DNA from 3 places in the Actinomadura rubrobrunea NBRC 15275 genome. Region 1 is predicted to be linked to each of the others. Evidence: riboswitches for the same ligand, from Rfam matches in the RefSeq annotation. Region 1 holds a riboswitch; each other region holds the start of a gene.
The links. A riboswitch is a leader RNA that binds a small molecule or an ion and turns the genes downstream of it on or off. The one in region 1 is predicted to bind cyclic di-AMP.
Positions count from the first base shown of each region.

Region 2: it holds a riboswitch for cyclic di-AMP, as region 1 does, so the genes downstream of both, AR3_RS09920 (coiled-coil domain-containing protein) here and AR3_RS16445 (CHAP domain-containing protein) in region 1, are expected to answer to the same signal.
Region 3: it holds a riboswitch for cyclic di-AMP, as region 1 does, so the genes downstream of both, AR3_RS10050 (C40 family peptidase) here and AR3_RS16445 (CHAP domain-containing protein) in region 1, are expected to answer to the same signal.

Region 1 is NZ_BCQU01000048.1:29,829-36,848, reverse strand. Features, by position in the region: gene AR3_RS16455 (glycosyltransferase) at 1-78, opposite strand, end outside; gene AR3_RS16450 (bifunctional glycosyltransferase/CDP-glycerol:glycerophosphate glycerophosphotransferase) at 71-3,001, opposite strand; gene AR3_RS16445 (CHAP domain-containing protein) at 3,149-3,862, opposite strand; cyclic di-AMP (ydaO/yuaA leader) riboswitch at 3,875-4,027, opposite strand; gene AR3_RS16440 (serine hydrolase) at 4,268-4,966, opposite strand; tRNA gene AR3_RS16435 (tRNA-Pro) at 5,111-5,184, shown strand; gene AR3_RS16430 (NUDIX hydrolase) at 6,140-6,568, shown strand; gene AR3_RS16425 (helix-turn-helix transcriptional regulator) at 6,812-7,020, opposite strand, start outside.
Region 2 is NZ_BCQU01000023.1:69,188-76,207, forward strand. Features, by position in the region: gene purL (phosphoribosylformylglycinamidine synthase subunit PurL) at 336-2,627, shown strand; gene AR3_RS09920 (coiled-coil domain-containing protein) at 2,825-3,769, opposite strand; cyclic di-AMP (ydaO/yuaA leader) riboswitch at 3,773-3,946, opposite strand; gene AR3_RS09925 (S8 family peptidase) at 4,139-5,305, opposite strand; gene AR3_RS09930 (serine/threonine protein kinase) at 5,456-7,020, opposite strand, start outside.
Region 3 is NZ_BCQU01000024.1:27,705-34,724, reverse strand. Features, by position in the region: gene AR3_RS10060 (FHA domain-containing protein) at 1-298, shown strand, start outside; gene typA (translational GTPase TypA) at 419-2,275, opposite strand; cyclic di-AMP (ydaO/yuaA leader) riboswitch at 2,481-2,652, shown strand; gene AR3_RS10050 (C40 family peptidase) at 2,694-3,680, shown strand; gene AR3_RS10045 (hypothetical protein) at 3,828-4,472, opposite strand; gene AR3_RS31485 (SUKH-4 family immunity protein) at 4,551-4,850, opposite strand; gene AR3_RS10035 (UvrD-helicase domain-containing protein) at 5,204-7,020, shown strand, end outside.

The DNA.
Region 1 (7,020 bases):
GTGGTGCGCCCAGCGTTGCAGGCCCCCCACGCCGTCGGCGTTGTTGCAGACGATGAAGACGTCCCTGGACTCAGCCATCCCGGACCCCCTCCCTGACGGTGGTGAAGAACCGCTCCACGACGGCGCGGGCGGCGGTGCCCCGGTCGTACTCGCCGAACCGGCGGACGAAGTCCCGGCGCCGCCCCGCGTAGTCGGCGTCGACGCGGTCCAGGTCGGCGAGGGCGGCCAGCAATTCGTCCTCGGTCCGCGTGACCGGGCCCGGGGCGTGCTCGGCCAGGTCGAAATAGCCGCCGCCCAGCGCCGCGGCGTCGGGCACGTGCAGGATCAGCGGCCGGTCCAGCAGGGCGTAGTCGAACATGATCGAGGAGTGGTCCGTGATCAACGCGTCGGCCAGCAGCAGCAGCGGTGTGACGTCGGGGACGTGGCCCACGTCGCGGACGCCGTCCCCGGCGACCGCCGGCAGCCGCATCCGGCACAGGTAGTGGGGCCGCAGCAGCAGGACCATCGCGTCACCGAGATCACGGACGAACCGCCCCGGCTCGACCGGCGGATCCATGTACCACACGGGCCTCCCGTCCGGACCTGGACGGAACGTGGGGGCGTACAGCACCACCCGGCGCCCGTCCTCCAGGCCCAGGGACCGGCGCAGCGCCTCCGCCTCCGCGGCCGCGTCGGGATCGCCGTTGACGAGCGGATCGTTGCGCGGGTAGCCGACCGGCAGCAGCTCCGCGCGCACGCCGAGGCCTTTGACCAGCGTGTCCACGTCGTGCCGCGAGCGCACCAGGAAGTAGTCGTAGCGGTCGACCATGCGGCGCAGCCGGGCGCGCTCGGACCGGCCGGCCCACTTGACCCTCGGCTGGTCTTCGCCCATCAGCTTGTAGGCCGAACCATGCCAGGTCTGGAGGTAGACGGTCTGCGGCCGCTTGCGCAGACCGTCGGGAAAGCCCTGGTCGTCGATCCAGAACTGGGCGCGGGCCAGCTCCCAGTAGTACGCCCACGAGCCGCGGCGCACCAGCACGGCGTCCTCGGGAAAGCCCTGGGGAGAGGAGTCGTACGACCACACGGCCCGCACCGGGACCTCGGCCCGGCGCAGCTCGCGATGGATGTACTTGGGGTTGCCGGAGTACCGGCGCCCCAGATGGCTTTCGAAGACGACGGTGCCGGTACGCACGGGCAGTCGGCTCAACACCCGGTTGAACACCGCCGTCTTGGTACTGCGGGACGTCGCCGCGCGCCGAGCCGCCCTGAAAAGCCTGCGCACCGCTGCCCACATGCGCCGGATTCCACGCCGTAGGCGCCGCCCCCACCGGGTGCGAGCCATGGCTGCGGCCATGCGCCACGCCGGTCCGTCCGCGTGCAGCACGAAGGCCAGACTCCCCCTGTAGGTGAGGCAGGGGCGCAGGCTCCTGGCCGTCAGCCGAGAAAAACGCGGGCGCACCGGCAGCAGCACGTGCTCCCAGGGATCGGCGTCACCGAGGCCCAAACCAGACGGACGGGTGACGATCCCCTCGCCGTCAACGCGGAGAACCAACCGCACGTCCCAGACGGGATCGACGATCCCGAGGGGTCGAATCTGCCGCTGAGGGTCGAATTCCGCTTCCCAGACGAGCCCGTTTCCCGCATGTGTCAGAGCCGCGGGAAGGCGGAAAACGCGCCTTGGACGCCGCCTGTCATACACCTCCAAACACGCCGACACATCAGCGTCCGGTGCCACCCTGCCGAGCGGATTGAGGACGCGTCCGGACAAGCGCACGCGGCCGTTCTTCACCACGAGTTCCGTGACCGTGTTGAGAGGACGCAGCTCACTGAGCCGACACCGGTGCAAACCCAGGTGCGTCACATCCAGAATTCGGCGCCCCTCGGCCGATGACGGGCATCGTCGACCCCAATAGACACGCCCGTCGCATCGCGTCAACTCGGTCGAGAGCACCGGGCGTTTGCCCCGATACTCCGCCGCCGCCAGCGCCGCTTCGTGGTCGCCCTCCCTCAGTAGGTACGCGACGATGGCCGCCATGGGCGGAGCCGCGTCGAACACCCGGGGATCGAGGCCCGCCAGATACTCGGCGGCCAGCGCGCAAAAGCCCTGCCGGTAGGCGGCGTCGCGATGCCGCAGCTCGCGCACGTAGAGCAGCAGATCATGCTTGACGAACTTGGCGTCCTTGACCAGCCGCAGCCTTTCGTCGCCGTGCCGCGACAGCAGCGCGTCGATGCGCCGGTGGATCTCCAGCCGGTCGGCGAAATTGGCCAGATCCGAACGCCGGTTGGAGATCGAACGCGCAGAGGGCTCCACCAGCCAGTTGTAGACGCGATGCGGAATGAGCGCCGTGCGCGCCGCCGCCAGATACGCCTCGGCCGTGAACAGCAGGTCCTCGTAGTGCAAGTGCTCCACGAACCGCAGCCCGGACCGTTCCAAGAAGCCGCGCCGGTAGAGCTTGTTGGTGGCCAGGGTGTCGTACAGCAGGTCCGGATTGTCGCGCAGCGAGCCGTAGACGGCCGTCCGCTGGTAAAGCCACGGGTACCAGAAGCTCTCCCGGGCCCGGCCCCGATCCACGCGGACGCGGGCGCACAGCCCCGAGACCAGGTCGGCGCCGGTGTCCTCGGCCGCGGTGAGCAGGTTGAGGCAGGCGTGCCGGTCCAGGACGTCGTCGCTGTCGAGGAACATCACATAGCGGCCGCGCGCCCGCTCCACGCCCGCGTTGCGCGGACGGCCGCACCCTCCCGAGTTGACCGGCAGCCGCACGGCCCGCACCCGTCCCGGAAGCTCGTCGGCCAGCCGCTCCGCCAGCGGCCCGGTCCCGTCGCGGCTGCCGTCGTCCACGACCACGACCTCGACGCCGTCCAGCGACTGCCGCAGCGCCGATCCGACCGCGCGAGGCAGCCGCCGCGCATCGTTGTAGGCGATCACGACGACGGTCACGTCCGGCGCCGGCGCGCCGCCGTCCCCGTGCGGGCCGGACCCGGACGGGACGTGCCCGGCCGGGAGATGCGGCCCTGTCCTCATGGACGCGTCCTCCCCCCGTCCTGGTCACGTGCCGGATTCTTTTCCGGGCACCGCAACGGCGGAGTAGAAGACACCACAAAATAGGTGAATGATTACGGCATTAAGGACGACGAGGGGCGCCCGGCACGAGCCGGACGCCTCGGCGCGTCACTCGGCGTCGTAGTCCGGGTAGCCGTAGCCCACGACGAGCGACTTGGACCGCACCCGCTTCCCCACGGCGTTGTCGATGTTCCCCTCGACCGTCGTGATGGTGCCGTCGCCGTTGTCCTTGACCACCAGGCCGACATGGTCGATGTCGGAGATGCTCCCGCGCGCGCCCTCACCCCAGTCGAAGAAGACCACGGCCCCGGGCTTGGCCTTGTGCCCCCACCGCCCCGTCTTGGCGAACCACCGGGCGTGCTGCACGGTGTAGGCGTCCCAGCCCATGTCCTTGACGCCGAGCTGGGCGCCGAGCCAGGAGATGAACATGTTGCACCACTCGGCGCCGTTGTAATCGTCCACGCTGAACCCGCCGTCACGCTTCGCCGTCAACCTCGCGTTCGGCGTCGAGACGAACCACCTGTGGTACTTGGTCTCCCGGTCGGGCCCTTCCCTCACCCCGACCTGCTCCAGGGCGAGCTGGACCGCCTCGGACGGCTCGACCTTGCGGATCGGCATCGCATACCCCGGAGGCTGCTGCCCGATGGCGGACGGGGCCCGCTCGACCTGCGCCTGGGCGTTCCTCTGCGTGGTCTGCGCCGCCGCGCTCTCGCCGGAAGGGGCCGCCAGGGCGAAGCCGACGGCCCCCGCCAGCACCGTCGCCATGGCGACGCCCACGCCCACATGGGCCTCGGCGGTTTGGGAAGCAAGTCGATCGGGCATGCAGAGAAACTCCTTGTCTCCCATGACGCCTACCGGGTTAGCTGACGGATTCGGGCCTGGAAGAGAGCCCTACGGCGCACTCGTCCGGCGCGCCGATTCACCCCGGGGCCTTATCGGCCCGACTGGGTCCCCGGCTCCGGTCCCCCGCATCGGGGACGGACTCGGCCGCGGCCGTCGCTGCCCACGGCGACCGCTCACTGGTCTGATCTCGCTGGGGGGCGCCATCATCGCGGCGGATCCTGACCGGCCGCGACGGGCCGCGACGCGTGGCGCGCGTCGCAGAGAGTCGGCTAGAAGCTAGCAAACATCCACGCCATGCCCCAAATAAGGTAAAGACGCCCAGAACCTCCAGAACCCCCGAAAGCCCGCCCCCTCACCGACACTCGCGCCCTGCCGTGACCATCCTCACAGCGGGCGGAGCCGCCTGGTCAACTCCGTGACCCTGGCCGCCGCAGTCGGGAACGACGTCCCCGCCGCCTGCAGCGTCAGCACCGCCATCACGTACCTCTCCCCCGGCCCCACCAGCCCCGTCGTGTGCAACACGGGCCGTCCCAGCCCCAGCTCCCCAAACTCCTCGCTGGCCGCGCCACCCTCGAAACCCGACCACCCCTGCTTGACCGCCCACGGCCTCGGCACGGCCCGCGGAATCCCGAAGTACTGGTCGTAGTGATCCGTCCCCCGCCGGGTGGCCCTGCGCAGCTCCCCCACCACCACGTCGCGATGCCCGGGCCGCGCCTCCTCCAGCAGGTACCGGTACATCACCACCACATCAGCGGCGCTGAGCGCCGTGTACCCCCAGAACTCCGGCTTGTCCGCAGGCGGAGGCCGGGTGTCGACGAGCCCCATCCGGCCGGCCATCCGCTCGACGATCTCCCCGCGCCCGCCCCGCCGCCACAGCGCCGAGGCCGCCGCGTCGTCGCTGGACCGCAGCATCGCCCGCAGCCGCGGATCGGGTTCCCCGCCGCGCTCCAGATGATCGAGCGCGATCAGGATCTTCACGACCGACGCCGACCGGAACACCTCACGCGCCCGATGCTCCCGCACCGTCTTGCCGGTCACCCGGTCGAACACCGCGTACCCGGCCCGCACACCCGGCGGCACCACCGGCGCCTCACTCCCCGGATCCGGCGACCGCTCCACCCCGCACACCACCGCGCTGAAGCCGACCAGAGTCCCGCCCCCGGGCAATCTCGGTACGCACGACTCCGCAGACTGCGCTAGAGTAATCACGCCTGCTGCGGCAGGCGCCGGGACGTAGCGCAGTTTGGCAGCGCACTTGACTGGGGGTCAAGGGGTCGTGGGTTCAAATCCCGCCGTCCCGACAGAGGTCAGAGGCCGGTTCCGATCACTCGGAACCGGCCTCTTCACTCTCTGAGCGACTAACTGAGTGACTACGCCCCCCTGATCGTGACCTGGGAAGATCCGATCCATCACCACGGGGACGGATCTGGCGGCTGCAGCCCAGCTGGTCTTGGATTCGCCACCGAAGCGGGCGAGGTCTCACCGTCCAGCGTTGGGGACCAGACGGGGGCCTGCGCAGATGCAGACTCAGCACCTCCCCCACCTCTGTGATCGACCGATGATTTTGGTGCAGATGCCCCTGCGCGACTGTCAGTCGCCCGTGTCTTCTGTAGGACGTGTACAGGAATGCCGCCGTCGGCCAGGTCAACCCCGTGTGCCGTAGGTCATGCCGCCGCCTGCCACTGCGATGGAGGCTGGCAAGGCCGTAACTACTCAGAGTGAGGCAGTGCAGAGACGTGCACTGCCCTGGAGAGCGGCAACCTCCTTCAGCACGTTGTTCGGCACAGAGCAGCCGAAGCAACGCGAGCGCCCCGCTTGTGGCGGCGGTCAGGAACTGGGCGCGAGGGTGATGCCCCCGGAGGCTTGCTAGCTCCAGGGGGGCGATACCTCCGGACGCGCCTGGCGCGCTGTCGGGCAGGTGATCCCTACAGGGTGATGAGCGACCGGCCGTGAGGTCCTGGCCCTCATCCGCCAGCTGCGGTTGCGATCCCTCCAGGGTGATGAGCGACCCGTGGACATGTTGACCCGGCCACCGTTGGCCAGCACGAAGTTGCGATCCCTCCAGGGTGATGAGCGACCCGAGGGTAAAGTCCCAGGTCACGCCACCAGAACGAGCTGCTCTCTCTGTCGATTTTGCAGCGACCCGGCGGTTGTGCAACTGCGCAGGTCAGCGAGGCACACACAGCGCGACGATCCACGTAGGACCAGGCGAGCGCTTGTAGCTTTTCTCTGCGAGCACGATCAGCAAGGGGAGCAATGCCAGACAGCCGCCACTCAGTCAGCGTCGCCGGCGTAGTCGTTGACGACCGCCGCCGGGCCCTGCTCATCCAACGACGCGACAACGGCCACTGGGAGGCACCGGGCGGCGTGCTGGAACGCGACGAAGACATCATCAGCGGCCTAAAGAGGGAGGTTCTCGAGGAGACAGGCCTGCATGTGACTCCCACAGCGCTGACTGGCATCTACAAGAACATGGCACGCGGCATCGTGGCGTTGGTCTTCCGCTGCACGGTCGAAGGCGGCACCCTTACCCCCTCAGACGAGAGCAAAGACTTCCGGTGGGCCAGCGCCGAAGAGGTCAAGCACCTAGCCACGGAAGCATTCGCCATCCGAGTCCTCGACGCCTTGTCCGATCTCCCCACAGTGCCCATCCGCCGGCACGACGGCGTCCACCTCATTCCCTGAAATTGTTAGGGCTCTCCAAATGCTCCATTTTCCGGGGCTCGACCGACCAGTTACTGACCGAGCCTGGTGCGGCACGCATGGCTTTCTCGAAAACGCGACTGCACTCTGCGCCAGTCTCCAAGAGACGAATCCCGACCGCGCTCACAGCAGCACTCCTGCGATGATCTGGGCTGTCACTGCCTGAGTGGGCATCGCGGCAATCGCGGTTGCCGCGGCGTGTTAGGGCAGCATCCGGGGCCGGCGTCACTCACCGACGAACTCACGGATGTGCCTGAGCTTGTCCCGCGCTTCAGACGCGTCGACGTCGCGGAGTGCCTGATCGCCTCTGTCACTTGAGTGAAGCAGGGTGAGCAGTTCCAGGCGCTCGGCGTCCTCCGTGCCAGGCTCCGCGGTGTAGACCATGATGTTGAGGTCGCTGCCCGCCACCTTAAGCACGTCGCAGTCGAGCGTCA
Region 2 (7,020 bases), on a different contig from region 1:
TTCCGCCCGTGCCGCCGGGCACGGGTCCGCAGCCCGTCGTGGGTTCCGAGGGGCCGGGGACGGGGCCGCTGCCCCAGGTGCCGTCCGGTAGCGGCCCGCAGCCGGTCGTGGGGACGGGCGAGCCGGGCACGGGTCCGCTGCCCGCGAGCAGCGGCGAGTTCCCGGCCGGGCCGCAGCCCGCCGCGGCGGGCGAGCCGCCGCGGATCGTCGTGTCGCAGGACGCCGCCGCGGCGTTCGCCAAGGCGCTGGCCGCCGAGGCCTCGCCCGGGCAGACCGTCCCGGACGGGCCGGCGCCGGCCGAGACGACCGGGCCGCAGCCCAAGCTCGCCACCGAGATGACGCCGCCGGACGAGCCCGTCACCGACACCGTCGAGATCGCCGCGGCGACTCCCGACCGGCCGCAGCCGTACGCCGAGCTCGGCATGAAGGACGAGGAGTACCAGCGGGTCCGGGAGATCCTGGGGCGGCGGCCCACCTCCGCCGAGCTGGCGATCTACTCGGTGATGTGGAGCGAGCACTGCTCCTACAAGAGCTCCAAGGTGCACCTGCGGCAGTTCGGCGAGAAGGCGCCCGAGAGCGACGCGCTGCTGGTCGGCATGGGCGAGAACGCCGGCGTGGTCGACATCGGCCAGGGCTGGGCGGTCACCTTCAAGGTCGAGTCGCACAACCACCCGTCGTACGTCGAGCCGTACCAGGGCGCGGCCACCGGCGTCGGCGGCATCGTCCGCGACATCATGTCGATGGGCGCCCGCCCCGTCGCGATCATGGACTCGCTGCGGTTCGGGCCCGCCGACGCCCCCGACACCCAGCGGGTGCTGCCGGGCGTGGTGGCCGGGATCAGCGGCTACGGCAACTCCCTGGGCCTGCCCAACATCGGCGGCGAGACCGTCTTCGACGCGTGCTACGCGCAGAACCCGCTCGTCAACGCCCTGTGCGTGGGCGTGATGCGCCACGAGGACATCAAGCGGGCCGTCGCGCCCGGCCCGGGCAACCGGGTGATCCTGTTCGGCGCGGGCACCGGCCCCGACGGCATCGGCGGCGCGTCCGTGCTGGCCTCGGCGAACTTCGACGAGGCGTCGCAGGCCAAGCGGCCCAGCGTCCAGGTCGGCGACCCCTTCATGGAGAAGCTGCTGATCGAGTGCTGCCAGGAGCTGTTCCGCGAGGACCTGGTGGTGGGCATCCAGGATCTCGGCGCGGCCGGGGTGTCGTGCGCCACCACCGAGCTGGCGGCCGCGGGCACCGGCGGCATGCACATCGAGCTCGACGCCGTTCCGCTGCGCGACCCCACCCTGCGACCCGAGGAGATCCTCATGAGCGAGTCGCAGGAGCGCATGATGGCGGTGGTCGAGCCCGCCAAGGTCGACCGCTTCCTGGAGATCTGCGCCAAGTGGGAGATCCCCGCCACCGTGATCGGCGCGGTCACCGACACCGGCCGGCTGGTGATGACCTGGCGCGGCGAGAAGATCGTGGACATTCCGCCGGGCACCGCGGCCGACGAGGGGCCGGTGTACCACCGGCCGTACGAGCCCCCGGCGGACCTGGCGGCGCTGCAGTCCGACACCCCCGGCCGGCTGACCCGCCCGTCCACCGCCGAGGAGCTGCGCCGCACCGTGCTGTGGCTGGCCGGGTCGCCGAACCTGGCGAACAAGACCTGGATCACCTCGCAGTACGACCGGTACGTCATGGGCAACACCGTCCTGGCCATGCCCGAGGACGCGGGCGTGGTGCGGGTGGACGACGAGTCGGGCCTGGGCATCGCGCTGTCGCTGGACGGCAACGGCCGCTACACCCGCCTCGACCCGTACTCGGGGGCGCAGCTGGCGCTGTCGGAGGCGTACCGGAACGTGGCCGCCACCGGCGCCCGCCCGCTCGCGGTGACCAACTGCCTGAACTTCGGGTCGCCCGAGGACCCGGGCGTGATGTGGCAGTTCGCGCGCGCCGTGGAGGGGCTGGCGGACGCCTGCCGCTACCTGGGCACCCCGGTCACCGGCGGCAACGTCAGCTTCTACAACCAGACCGGTTCGACGCCGATCAACCCGACGCCGGTCGTGGGCGTGCTGGGCGTGCACGACGACGTGCGGCGCCGCGTCGGCATCGCGTTCAGCAGCGAGGGCGCCACGCTGGCGCTGCTGGGCACGACGCGCGAGGAGTTCGGCGGCTCGGAGTGGGCGCACGTCGTGTACGGGCACCTGGGCGGTCTGCCGCCGAAGGTCGACCTGCCCGCCGAGGCGGCGCTGGCGTCGGTGCTGGTCGCGGCGGCGCGCGAGGGGCTGCTGTCGGCCGCGCACGACCTGTCCGACGGCGGCCTGTCGCAGGCGCTGGTGGAGTCGTGCCTGCGCGGCGGACTGGGCGCCCGCATCACGCTGCCCGGCGACCCGTTCGTGTCGCTGTTCAGCGAGTCGGTGGCGCGCGCCGTGGTGGCGATCCGTCCGGGCTCGGAGGGGCGCCTGGCGGCGCTGTGCGAGGCCGCCGGGGTGCCGGTCACCCAGCTCGGCGTGACGGGCGGCGACGCGCTGCACATCTCGGCGCGCGGAGCCGACGGGCAGCCGCAGGAGCTGTTCTCGATCTCGCTCGCGGAGCTGCGGGAGGCCCACGAGCCGACGCTGCCCAGCTACGCCGACGACTGACGGTCCTCGACGCGAAGGCCGCCGCACGGTCCGACACCGCGCGGCGGCCTTCGCCGTTTCCTGCACCGTTCCATGCGGCGGCGGCCTCTCGATCGCCGCTCAGGAGGCTCGAGGAAGGAGCGGACGGGCGGCCCCACGATCTTGGTGGCGGGGCGCCGAGATCCGGCGTCTGCGGCCGTCTCAGCGTGCGGGGACGGTCAGAAGACCGAGATGTGGACGTGGTCGTAGTGGTTGGCGGTGATGCCGCCGCGGTTCTCCATCATCCGCCAGCCGGGGCTGCGCACGTCGTAGATGCGCTGCCGCCAGATCACGTACTTGATGCCCAGCCGGTTGGCGTTGGCGACGGCGTACTCGGCCACGCGGTCGCCCTGGGCCTTGCCGCTGGCGGACGGCATGGTGCCGCCGGTGCTGACCATGAAGTCGCAGGCGCGGCCGGTCGCGTGGTCCTGCGGGTCGCCGGTGAGCCGCACGCACCCGATGATCGGGAACGGCCCGAACTCGATGTCGATGGTGTTCTTGACCTTCAGCATGCGGGGGGTGACCCCGCCCATCCCGGAGCTGGGCGACTCGGGCTTGAACTTCTTGATCAGCGCCTGGACCCTGCGCTTCTGCGCGCGCAGGTCCTGGATGTCCTTCTCCAGCTCCTGGACCTTGCGCTCGTACTCCTCGCGCGCCTTGCGCTGCTCGGCCACCAGCCGTTCGATCTGGCGGACCTTGGCGGCCTGGTTGGACGCCACGTGGCTGACCAGGCTGGCGTTGTTCAGCACGTTGTCGGGGTCGTCGCTGGCCAGCACCGCCACGGCCGGGTCGGTGGTGCCGGTCATGTACTGGGACGCGGCCATCTGCGCCACGATGATGCGCGCGCTGTCGAGGTCCTGCTGGAGCAGGCGCTGCTTCTGCCGGGCCTTCTTGATGCCGTACTGGGCGTCCTTGAGCTTGGCCAGGTCGCCGCCGTACTCCTTGTCGAGCTGCGCGATCTGCTTGTTCAGCTTGCTGAGCCGGCCGAGGTCACCCGGGTCGGCCTGTGCGGGGGTCGTTCCCGCCGTCGTCACCAGGGCGGCGGCTGCGGCGACGATGAGAGCCAGGGCGGGGCGCCGCACTCTGACGACACGACGTGGGCGGGTGGAGCTCGGGCTCTCCACGTCCTCTCCTCTCCTGTGACGCCTACCGGGTTAGCTGACGGGTTCGGGCGGAGGGTCAGCCCTATCGCGGCGGAGCCGCGAATTCACCCCGATGCCGACTAGACCTGGCTGGCCGCCCGGCGTTGGGTCCCCGGTTCCCGTCCGTAGTACGGATGCGGGATTCGGCTGGCTCGAGCCAGCCTGCCGATCAGTGCTGCGATCATGCCCGCGCCCGCGGGCGATCGCCACTTTAAGGAACTGGTCGGCTCTTGGCCAAGGTTAGACCCATGAGGCGGGTGAGATGAGCGGGAAACGAGACAAGAGCGCCCTTTCCGTCGCCCGGGTCCCCTGCCGTGACCGGCAGGGGACCAAGCTCCGGTCAGGCGACGGTCAAAGGCCGGCCTTGTAGAGCAGCCTGTTGGCGGTGCCCTTCGGGATGCGTCCCAGGCGGCTCTTGGTGGCGTTGTCGTTCAGCCACTTCTGCACGGTCGGGAACGAGGCGCTGCGGTGCGTCTGCAGGTAGAGCGCCGCGACCCCGGCGACGTGCGGGGACGCCATGGACGTCCCGGTCAGCGACGCCTTCCCGCCGCCGGGCCAGGCCGACGTGATGCCGTAGCCGGGCGCGAAGATGTCCACGCAGGAGCCGTAGTTGGAGAAGGTCGCGCGGTTGTCGTGGATGGTCGCAGCGCCGACCGCCTGCACCCATCCGGCGCTGGCCGGGGAGTAGTTGCAGGCGTTCTTGTTCTCGTTGCCCGCCGCGACGGCGACGAAGACCCCCGACTTGGACAGGTTCGTCAGGGCGGTGTTCAGCGCGGTCGACTTGGGGCCGCCGAGGGACAGGTTGGCGACCGCGGGCTTGACGGCGTTCTTGCGCGTCCAGTCGACGGCGGCGATCACGTCGGACAGCCGGCCGTTGCCCTGGCAGTCCAGCACGCGCAGCGACCGCAGGTTGACCTTCTTGGCCACGCCGTAGGTCTTGGCGCCGATCGTGCCCGCCACGTGCGTGCCGTGCCCGTCGCAGTCCCAGCCGTCGGAGAAGGACGGGGCGTGCCACACCGACTTGGCGCGGCCCTCGAACTGCGGGTGCGACCAGGCGATCCCGCTGTCGATGACGTAGGCGGTCACGCCGCTGCCGGTGTTCTTGTAGGAGTACGACTTCGACAGCGGCAGCTTGCGCTGGTCGATGCGGTCCAGGCCCCACGGGGGCGACGACTGCTTGGCGGTCGCGCGGTAGATCTGGTCCTGCTCGATGGCGACGACGTCGCGGCGGCGGCGCAGCTCGTCCAGCTGCTCGGTGTTCAGCGTGGCGGCGAAGCCGTTCAGCGCGCCCCCGAACCGCCGGACCGACCGGGCCTTCACTCGGGCGGCGGTGGACGCCGCCGAGGCGCCGTCCTTGAGCGTCACGATGTACGAGCCCGGAACGGGGGTGCCCCGCGCGGCCGTGACCTCGACCCGGACGGGCTCGGGCGCGGCCAGGGCGAGTGGAGCGGCGCCGACGACCACGGCGGACGCGACGGCGCCGGTGACGAGGAAGAGACGAGGGGGGACAGGGCGCACAGGGAGTCTCCTTTGCCTGCGACGCGTCCATGCCCAAGATCAAGACGCGTCGACAGGGCGCACCTTAATGGAGACAGACCCCCGACCAACCGCCAAACCGGCAAATCGGCGCGAAGTGGTCAGTCGAAGGAATGCGCGCGGCCCGCGCGCTCAGACGCGGGCCAGGCGCGCGTGGTAGGTGGCCTTGCCGTTGGGGCTCGTCCACACGTACTGCAACGTCCCGTCCTGCTGCAGCGTGATCTGCACGTTCCCGCTCGTGCACGGCTTGGCGATGGTCAACGCCATGCGCAGCGCCCGGCTGGTGCCCTGGGTCAGCGTCAGCGTGCCCGAGCAGCGCTCCTTGGGATAGAAGGCGCGGGCGGACGTCGCCCCGGCCTCGAAGCTCACCTCGACCGGGAACTGGGCGCCGCGCCCCGGGTTGATCGCCGTGCCGCGCCAGGTGCCCGCGAACGCCGGGGGGATCACGCTGACCGGACGGTCGTCCGCGGCCTGCGTCGCCGGATCGGCCCGCTGCGGCTGCTCCGCCGAGTCGCTGCGGAACTGCGGCCACAGCACCAGCGCGATGATCGCGATGCCGACCGCCACCCCGATGAACAGCGACAGCGCCACGCCCAGCACGTGGCTGCTCGGCCGCGGCAGCGCCCCGACCACCGGCAGCTCCGACAGGCGCGACAGGAAGGACAGCGGCGCCGGACGCGACGCGTCCGGCCGCATCTCCATGATCGCCGTGGCCTGGCGGCGGTCGTCGTCGCGCGGCCCCTCGTCCATGCCCGGGATGAGGTGCGGCGTCGGCGCCGTCTTGACGTCCGCCGGGTCCTCGACGGACGACGCCGCCAGAGGCGGCATGGCCTGCGTCGCGTCCCCGGCCCCGAGGCTGCGGCTGTCGAACGGCGCCTCGTCGCGCACCGGCACCCGCAGCGACGCGGCGCCGACCGACGCGGGCTCGGGCGCCGCAGGCGGCGGCTGGACCGACACCGGGGGAGGCGGCTGCGCCGCCGCCGGAGCCTGCGTGGGCGGCGGCAGCTGCACGGGCAGCACCTCCGGGGTCGTCTGCAGGGCGGGCGGCGTCCGGTCGTCGAGCAGCATCCGCGCCTCGGACACCATCGCGGACGGCATGCGGGACGTCAGCGCGCCCGCCTCGCCCATCAGCCTGTCCAGCAGGTCCCGCGCGGACGGACGGCTCTTCGGGTCCTTGGCGAGCGCGTCGGCGACCGCGTCCCGCAGCGTCCGCGGCAGCACCGACACGTCCGGGTCGTCGTACACGATCCGCTGCATGATCTCCGACGGCGAGGCCCCGGCGAACGGCGCCGTCCCCGAGGCGGCGAACAGCAGCGTGGCCGCCCAGGCGAACACGTCCGCGGCCGGGCCGACGCCCATGCCGCTGAGCTGCTCGGGCGCCTTGTACGACGGATCGTCGGTGACCCTGCCGGTCGGCGCCGCGGACACGGCCTCCAGGGCCTGGACCACCCCGAGGTCCGTCACCATCGGGCCGCTGCGGCCGAGCAGCACGTTGCGCGGCTTGAGGTCGTGGTGCGCCGTTCCGGCCTGGTGCGCCGCCGTGACCGCGATCATGATGCCGGCGGCCAGCCGCTCCATCACCGCGCCGCCGCGCGGCCCCTCCTCGTCGACCAGCCGCTGCAGCGAGGGGCCGTCCACGTAGTCGCCGACCACGAACGGACGGTCGCCGTCGACGTCGGCGTCGAGGATCGCCGCGG
Region 3 (7,020 bases), on a different contig from region 1:
GCGCGTGCAGTTCCCCAGCGGGGAGATCAAGGTGACGGTGGGCCAGCACCTGGTGCTGGGCCGCGACGCGGGCCAGTCCCCCGTCGCGTCCACCTTCACCCAGTACGACAACGTGTCCCGGCGCCACTCGACGGTCTGGCTGGACCCGTCGGGCACCGCGTGGGTGCGTGACGAGGGCTCCACCAACGGCACCTTCGTCAACGGCGAGCGGCTTCCGCGGGGCGTCGAGGCCCCGCTCCGCGACGGCGACCAGCTCCGCCTCGCCGCCGACGTCACCGGCACCGTGAGCCTGAAGTAGACGCCGACGCAATCGTCACCGGGCGGCGGTCCTTCCCCACGGGAGGGCCGCCGCCCGCGCGCACGCACGCACCCTGCCCACTCGAAGGCGCGCCGCGCCTGATCGGCGTGTCGGAGCGGATCAGCCGCCGGAGCGCTTGGTGCGGGCGCGGATGCGTTCGCGTTCCTTGGCGTCCAGGACGACCTTGCGCAGCCGGACGGCCGACGGGGTGACCTCGACGCACTCGTCCTCGCGGCAGAACTCCAGGGCCTCCTCAAGCGACAGCTGCCGCGGCGGGGTGAGCCGCTCGAGCTCCTCGCCGGTGGACGAGCGGATGTTGGTGAGCTTCTTCTCCTTGCAGATGTTGACGTCCATGTCGTCGGCGCGGGAGTTCTCACCGACGATCATGCCCTCGTAGACCTCGGTGCCCGGGCCGACGAAGAACGTGCCGCGCTCCTGCAGGTTCAAGATGGCGTAGGCGGTGGCGACGCCGGACCGGTCGGCGACCAGCGAGCCGGTGGGACGGGTGCGCAGCTCGCCGAACCACGGCTCGTAGCCCTCGAACACGTGGTGGGCGATGCCGGTGCCGCGGGTCTCGGTGAGGAACTCGGTGCGGAACCCGATCAGGCCGCGCGCCGGGACCAGGAACTCCAGCCGGATCCACCCGGTGCCGTGGTTGGTCATGTGCTCCATGCGGCCCTTGCGGACGGCCATGAGCTGGGTGACCGCGCCCAGGTACTCCTCGGGGATGTCGATGGTGAGCCGCTCGACGGGCTCGTGCTTCTTGCCGTCGATGTCCTTGGCGACGACCTGGGGCTTGCCGACGGTCAGCTCGTAGCCCTCGCGGCGCATGTTCTCCACCAGGACGGCCAGGGCCAGCTCGCCGCGGCCCTGCACCTCCCACGCGTCGGGGCGGTCGGTGGGCAGCACCCGGATGGAGACGTTGCCGACCAGCTCGCGGTCCAGGCGCTCCTTGACGAGCCGGGCGGTGACCTTGGTGCCCTTCTCGCGCCCGGCCAGCGGACCGGTGTTGGTGCCGATCGTCATGGAGATGGCGGGCTCGTCCACGGTGATCAGCGGCAGCGGGCGCGGGTCGTCCGGGTCGGCGATGGTCTCGCCGATCATGATCTCGGGGATGCCGGCGATGGCGATGATGTCGCCGGGCCCGGCCTCGTCGGCGGGCTTGCGCTCCAGCGCCTCGGTCATCAGCAGCTCGCTGACGCGCACCCGTTCGACGCTGCCGTCGCGGCGGCACCAGGCGACCTGCTGGCCCTTCTTGATGGTGCCCGCGTGCATCCGGCACAGCGCGATGCGGCCGAGGTAGCTGGAGGCGTCGAGGTTGGTGACGTGCGCCTGCAGCGGCGCGTCGGGGTCGTAGGACGGCGGCGGGACGGTGTCCTTGATCACCTGGAACAGCGGTTCCAGGTCGGGCGAGTCGGGCAGCTCGCCGTTGCCGGGGGCCTGCAGGGACGCCCGGCCCGCGCGGCCCGAGGCGTAGACGATCGGGAAGTCGATCTGGTCGTCGTCGGCGCCGAGGTCCAGGAACAGCTCGTAGGTCTCGTCCACGACCTCGGGGATGCGGGCGTCCGGCCGGTCGGTCTTGTTGATGACCAGGATGACCGGCAGCCGGGCCTCCAGGGCCTTGCGCAGCACGAACCGGGTCTGCGGCAGCGGGCCCTCGCTGGCGTCCACCAGCAGCACCACCCCGTCGACCATGGACAGGCCGCGCTCGACCTCGCCGCCGAAGTCGGCGTGGCCGGGCGTGTCGATGATGTTGATGGTGAGCCCGCCGTGCCGGACGGCGGTGTTCTTGGCGAGGATGGTGATGCCCTTCTCCCGCTCCAGGGCGTCGGAGTCCAGGACGCGCTCGTCGACGTCCTGGTTCTCGCGGAACGCCCCGGACTGCCAGAGCATGGCGTCGACCAGCGTCGTCTTGCCGTGGTCTACGTGAGCGACGATCGCGACGTTGCGGAGGTCGTCGCGGGTGCAGATGGGCATGCGCTTCTCGCTCTGGTGGAGGATCCGGGAGTCGCTGCGGACCCGCAGCCTTCCCGATTCTACTTGCCGGTCCGGAAGGCCCCGCCGGACCGCCCGACCCGTTTCACCCCATATGCCCTGGTTGCCGCACTTTACGGTTTCTTTGTACTCTCTGCGGACCCGGTCGTCCGGAGCCCGCAGGACGACGCGCGGGCTGCGGCCGGGCCGCCGAATCCCCCCAGCGGGGAGCCGGGGAACCACGTCCGAGGCGCCGTCCTCAGGACTCGGGGTGAATCGACGCAGGTCGCACCGTCCGCGGTGACGCGCGCGCCTGCGCGTAGGGCGAACTCCCGGCCCGAACCCGTCAGCTAACCCGGCAGGCGGACGAGGAGAGGAGTGCACGACCTTGCCCCCCGGTCACCGTGCACGGCGCGTCGCCGTGTCCACCGTCACAGCCACCGCCGCGGCGGTCGCCCTCAGCTGGGTCCTCGCGCCCGCCGCCACGGCCCCCACCGGTCCGCTGCGGCTCGCCGCCGCGGCGGCCCCCGCCGATCCCGGCCGTCCCACCGAAAGAGAGCTGCGCAAGCGGCTGGACGAGCTCAACACCGAGGCCGAGCGGCTGACCGAGCGGTTCAACAAGGCGCGCGTCGAACTGGCCAAGGCCCGGCGCGCCGAACGGGACGCCGCCAAGACCGCGGCCGAGCTCGAGGCCAAGGCCGCCCCCGCCCGCGCCCAGCTCGGCAGGCTCGCCGCCGCCAGCTACATGAGCGGCGGCCCCGACGCGCTGTTCCTGGCGAGCGGCGACGCCGAAGCCCTGTCCGCGTCGGCGTACCTGGTGCAGAACCAGACCGCCGCGCTGGGCCGCCTCCAGGCTCAGATCGACCAGGCCGACCGGGCGCAGCGGGTCGCAGCCGCCAAGGCGGCGCAGGCCGAGCAGGCCGCCGCCCAGGTCAAAACCGCCCGCAAGGCGGCCAAGGCCAAGGTGGACGAGGTCGTCAAGCAGCTCGACAAGCTCACCACGACCAAGGCCAAGGATCCCCGCACCGGCCTGACCGCCACGGTCAAGGGCTCCGGCCTGCCCGCGAAGATGGCGCGCAAGGCGCTCACCAAGCTCGGCAGCCCGTACGTTTGGGGCGCCGCCGGCCCGAACAGCTTCGACTGCTCGGGCCTGGTGGTGTGGGCGTACGCGCAGGTCGGCAAGAAGGGCCTGCCGCACTACACCGGCGACCTCTACCAGCTGGGACGCAAGGTGTCGCGCAGCGAGCTGCGCTCGGGCGACCTGGTCTACTTCGGCTCCGACCTGCACCACATGGGCATATACCTGAGCGACGGCAAGTATCTTCACGCCCCGCAGACGGGCGACGTCGTCAAGATCTCCAGGCTGTCGGACCGCTCCGACTACGCCGGCGCCAACAGGATCTCGTAGAAGGGCCCCGTGTGATGGGGAGCGGCGGAGCCGCGCATTGGGATGCGGTTGACGCCGAGGCGACGTAAACCGCATCCCAATGCGCTCTCGAAAACCGAGGTTCTCTTCGAATACTGAGAAGTCCCCGTCCATGCCGGTCTGACGGCCTCAAGTCTGAGGAAGGTAATCCCGCCAGAACGGGACGGTCGCCCGCGGCCGCCACTCGTCCGTCAATTCAGGGCGCGGCTCCTGGAACTCTTGGTCGATGTAATCGACCAGGTCGGTCCCGTAGTAGACGATGTCCCAGCCGCGCATCGAGAGCACCGGATGCCCGAAGGTGCCGCGCCCCGCGGGCAGGAACCGGTGCGCATAAACCGGGACCATGGTGGGCACCTGCGCCAGCTCACGCCGTGCCGTCTCCACGGCTTCCTCAACGTCGTCCGGCCGTACTCCCCACTCGTGCCGCCAATGGCCGTGCCGAACGTCCCACAGCAGGGAGTCGACCGGCCAGTTGAGGTGTTCCCGCAGCTCATCGGGGTCGCCATTGCGCCAGTCCGGCCAAGGCCGCTCCCACGTCTGCCCTTCCTCCGGCGGTTTCCACACCGGCAGCCCGGCCGCCAGAAAGGCCCGGTGATCGTCGGCGAATTCGAATCCGTACTGCTCCTCGATGCGGGCGAACTCTTCGTCAGTCAGACCGGGTTCGATCACGCAGCAGCCCAATTGCGCCAGGCGACGCGCGGCCGCCTCCCCCAACCGGAGGCCCTCATCGCTGATCACCTGCACACGGTAACGCGCGACGTCGTATCCCGGCATCTGATAAAGGTCCGACTCGTGCCCGCCTGGCCCTGCAAGGCTCCGCCGTGTTTTCTTCGCCGGGGCCGGCCCCGACGCCTACAACTCGCCGCGCAGGTACCGGCGGTAGTGTTCGGCCAGTTCGCCGGTGGGCAGGTCCGGCCAGCGGGTGAGCGCCCCGGTGCGCCGGTCGACGACGAGCAGGCCGTTACCGCCGGGAACGGGTCGGGCGACGAACCCCTCGGCGAACTCTTCGATCACCAGCGGCACGCCGCGCGACCCCAGGTGCTCGTCCGCCCGGCGCCATGCGACGTTGTACAGCTCGTGGGGGCGAGCCGGCGCCGCGCCAGATGGTCCGAGCGGGTGCGGCTCGCTCTCGATCAGATGGGCCGTCCACACCCGCAGGACGCTCCCGCCGCCCAGCGCCAGCGGCCAGTCCCCGCCGATCCGGCAAGCACTGAGGCGACGCCGACATTGTTCTTGGACACATGCCTGGGGCAACGCTCCCGACTGAAGTCGGCCTGCTCCGACGCCGACAGCGGTCAGAGCCGACGCCTCCAGCGTTGGAAACCTGCGCCACAAGCGCGGCCTTCGAGCGCCGCCACGGCAGATGACAAAGTTTTGTCGTGCGGCGCGGAGTGTCTTCAGCTGACACCGAGAAGCGGAAAGCGCTCGCCGCAACATTATTGATTGACAGCCGATGACCACCTCTTGAAACTTTCTACCTGAGGACCGGGTCGAAGGGACCGCACGTGGCGCAGCTCGCGATCGCCAGGGAGTTCTTGACCGAGTACGCACGGCTGGAACGGCCCGTACGACGTGCCGTCGAACAGGCGATCAGCAAGTTCCAGGAGCATACGAACGCAGGGCTTCATCTTGAGCGCGTACGGAACTCCCGCGATCCGCGCATCCGCACGATCAGGATCGACAAGTTCTGGCGGGGCGTCGTGCTGGCTCCGGAGTCCGGTGACGTGTACTGCCTGCTGCGGGTCCTTCCGCACGACGACGCGTACGCCTACTGCCAGAGCCGTCGCTTCACGGTGAACCAGCGGCTCGGCGTGCTGGAGAGTCGCGATGAGCTGCAGTTGGAGACCATGGAGCCCGCCCTGCGCAAGGCGGCCGACGCGGCGGACCGGCGGCTCTTCGATGGCATCAGGGACTCCGACCTCAAGCGACTGGGCATCGATGAGGACGTCCTTCCGATCATCCGGCTGCTGACGCGCGAGGATCACCTGGAGGCGCTGCAGAAGCTGCTCCCTGCCGTGCAGTATGACGCGCTGCTGGCGCTGGCCTCCGGCATGACGGTCGAGGAGGCATGGGCGGAGGTCAGCAAGAACCTTGTCGATCCCGTCCCGCCCGAACGGGTGGATCCCGACGACCTCACCACGGCGATGGCCAGGACACCTGAGCGCGTGGTGTTCGTCGAAGGCCCGGAGGAACTCACCAGAATTCTCGCGCATCCGTTCGACGTCTGGCGTGTCTTCCTCCATCCCCAGCAACGCAGGATCGCCTATCGAGACGAATACAAGGGCCCCGCCATGGTGACCGGCGGCGCCGGCACCGGGAAGACCGTGACCGCCGTCCACCGGGCCGCGTTTCTGGCACGCCGGTACCAGAGCACGATGGAAACGCCGATTCTCCTGACGACCTACGGACGCGACCTGACCGACGCACTGCGCGACCAGGTGGCCCTGCTGGTGGACGACCCTGAGATCAGGGACCGCATCGAGGTCGCCACTACGGACAGGATCAGTTTCCGCGTCATCAAGGAGGCGCAGGGCGGCCGCGCCCCCGAACCGCTTACCGACACGGACCTCCGCAATCGTTGGAACGACGAAGCGGCCGAACTCGGCCTTCCCTACAGCGGGACTTTCTTGCTGAGCGAATGGGAACAGGTCGTATTGGCCCAGCGGCTGACCACCGAGCAGGCGTACGTGGCATGCGACCGGCGAGGACGCGGCAAGAGGCTCCCGCCCGGGGAACGGCCCGAGGTCTGGCGGGCGATTCAGACGATCGTCGCTCACATGCGCCGCGACGGCGTGTGGTCCTTCAAACAGATGGCCGACGAGGCCGCCCGGATACTGGACGCAACGGACCGGCGGCTCTACCGGCACATCATCGTCGACGAGGCCCAGGACCTCCACCCAGCTCAGTGGCGGCTGCTGCGGGCGGCAGTTCCCGACGCTCCGAACGACCTGTTCATCGTCGGCGATCCCCACCAGCGCATCTATGACAACCGTGTCTCGCTGCAGAGCCTGGGCATCAAGGTCAGGGGGCGCAGCCGCAAGCTCACCGTGAGCTACCGAACGACGCACGAGATCCTCTCGTGGGCCGTGCGCGTCCTGGACGCCGGCATCCCGGTCACGGGCATGGACGACATCGAGGACACACTCGCCGGTTACGGCTCTCCCATGCACGGGCGGCGTCCTGTGGTGCGGCGGTTCCCCGACCGCGACGCCGAGTTGGACGCTCTGGTGGCCCAGGTCCGCTCTTGGATGTCGGACGGTGTGGAGCCCAAGGACATCGGGGTCGCGGCCCGCCGCAACGACATCGCCGAACAGGTGAAGCG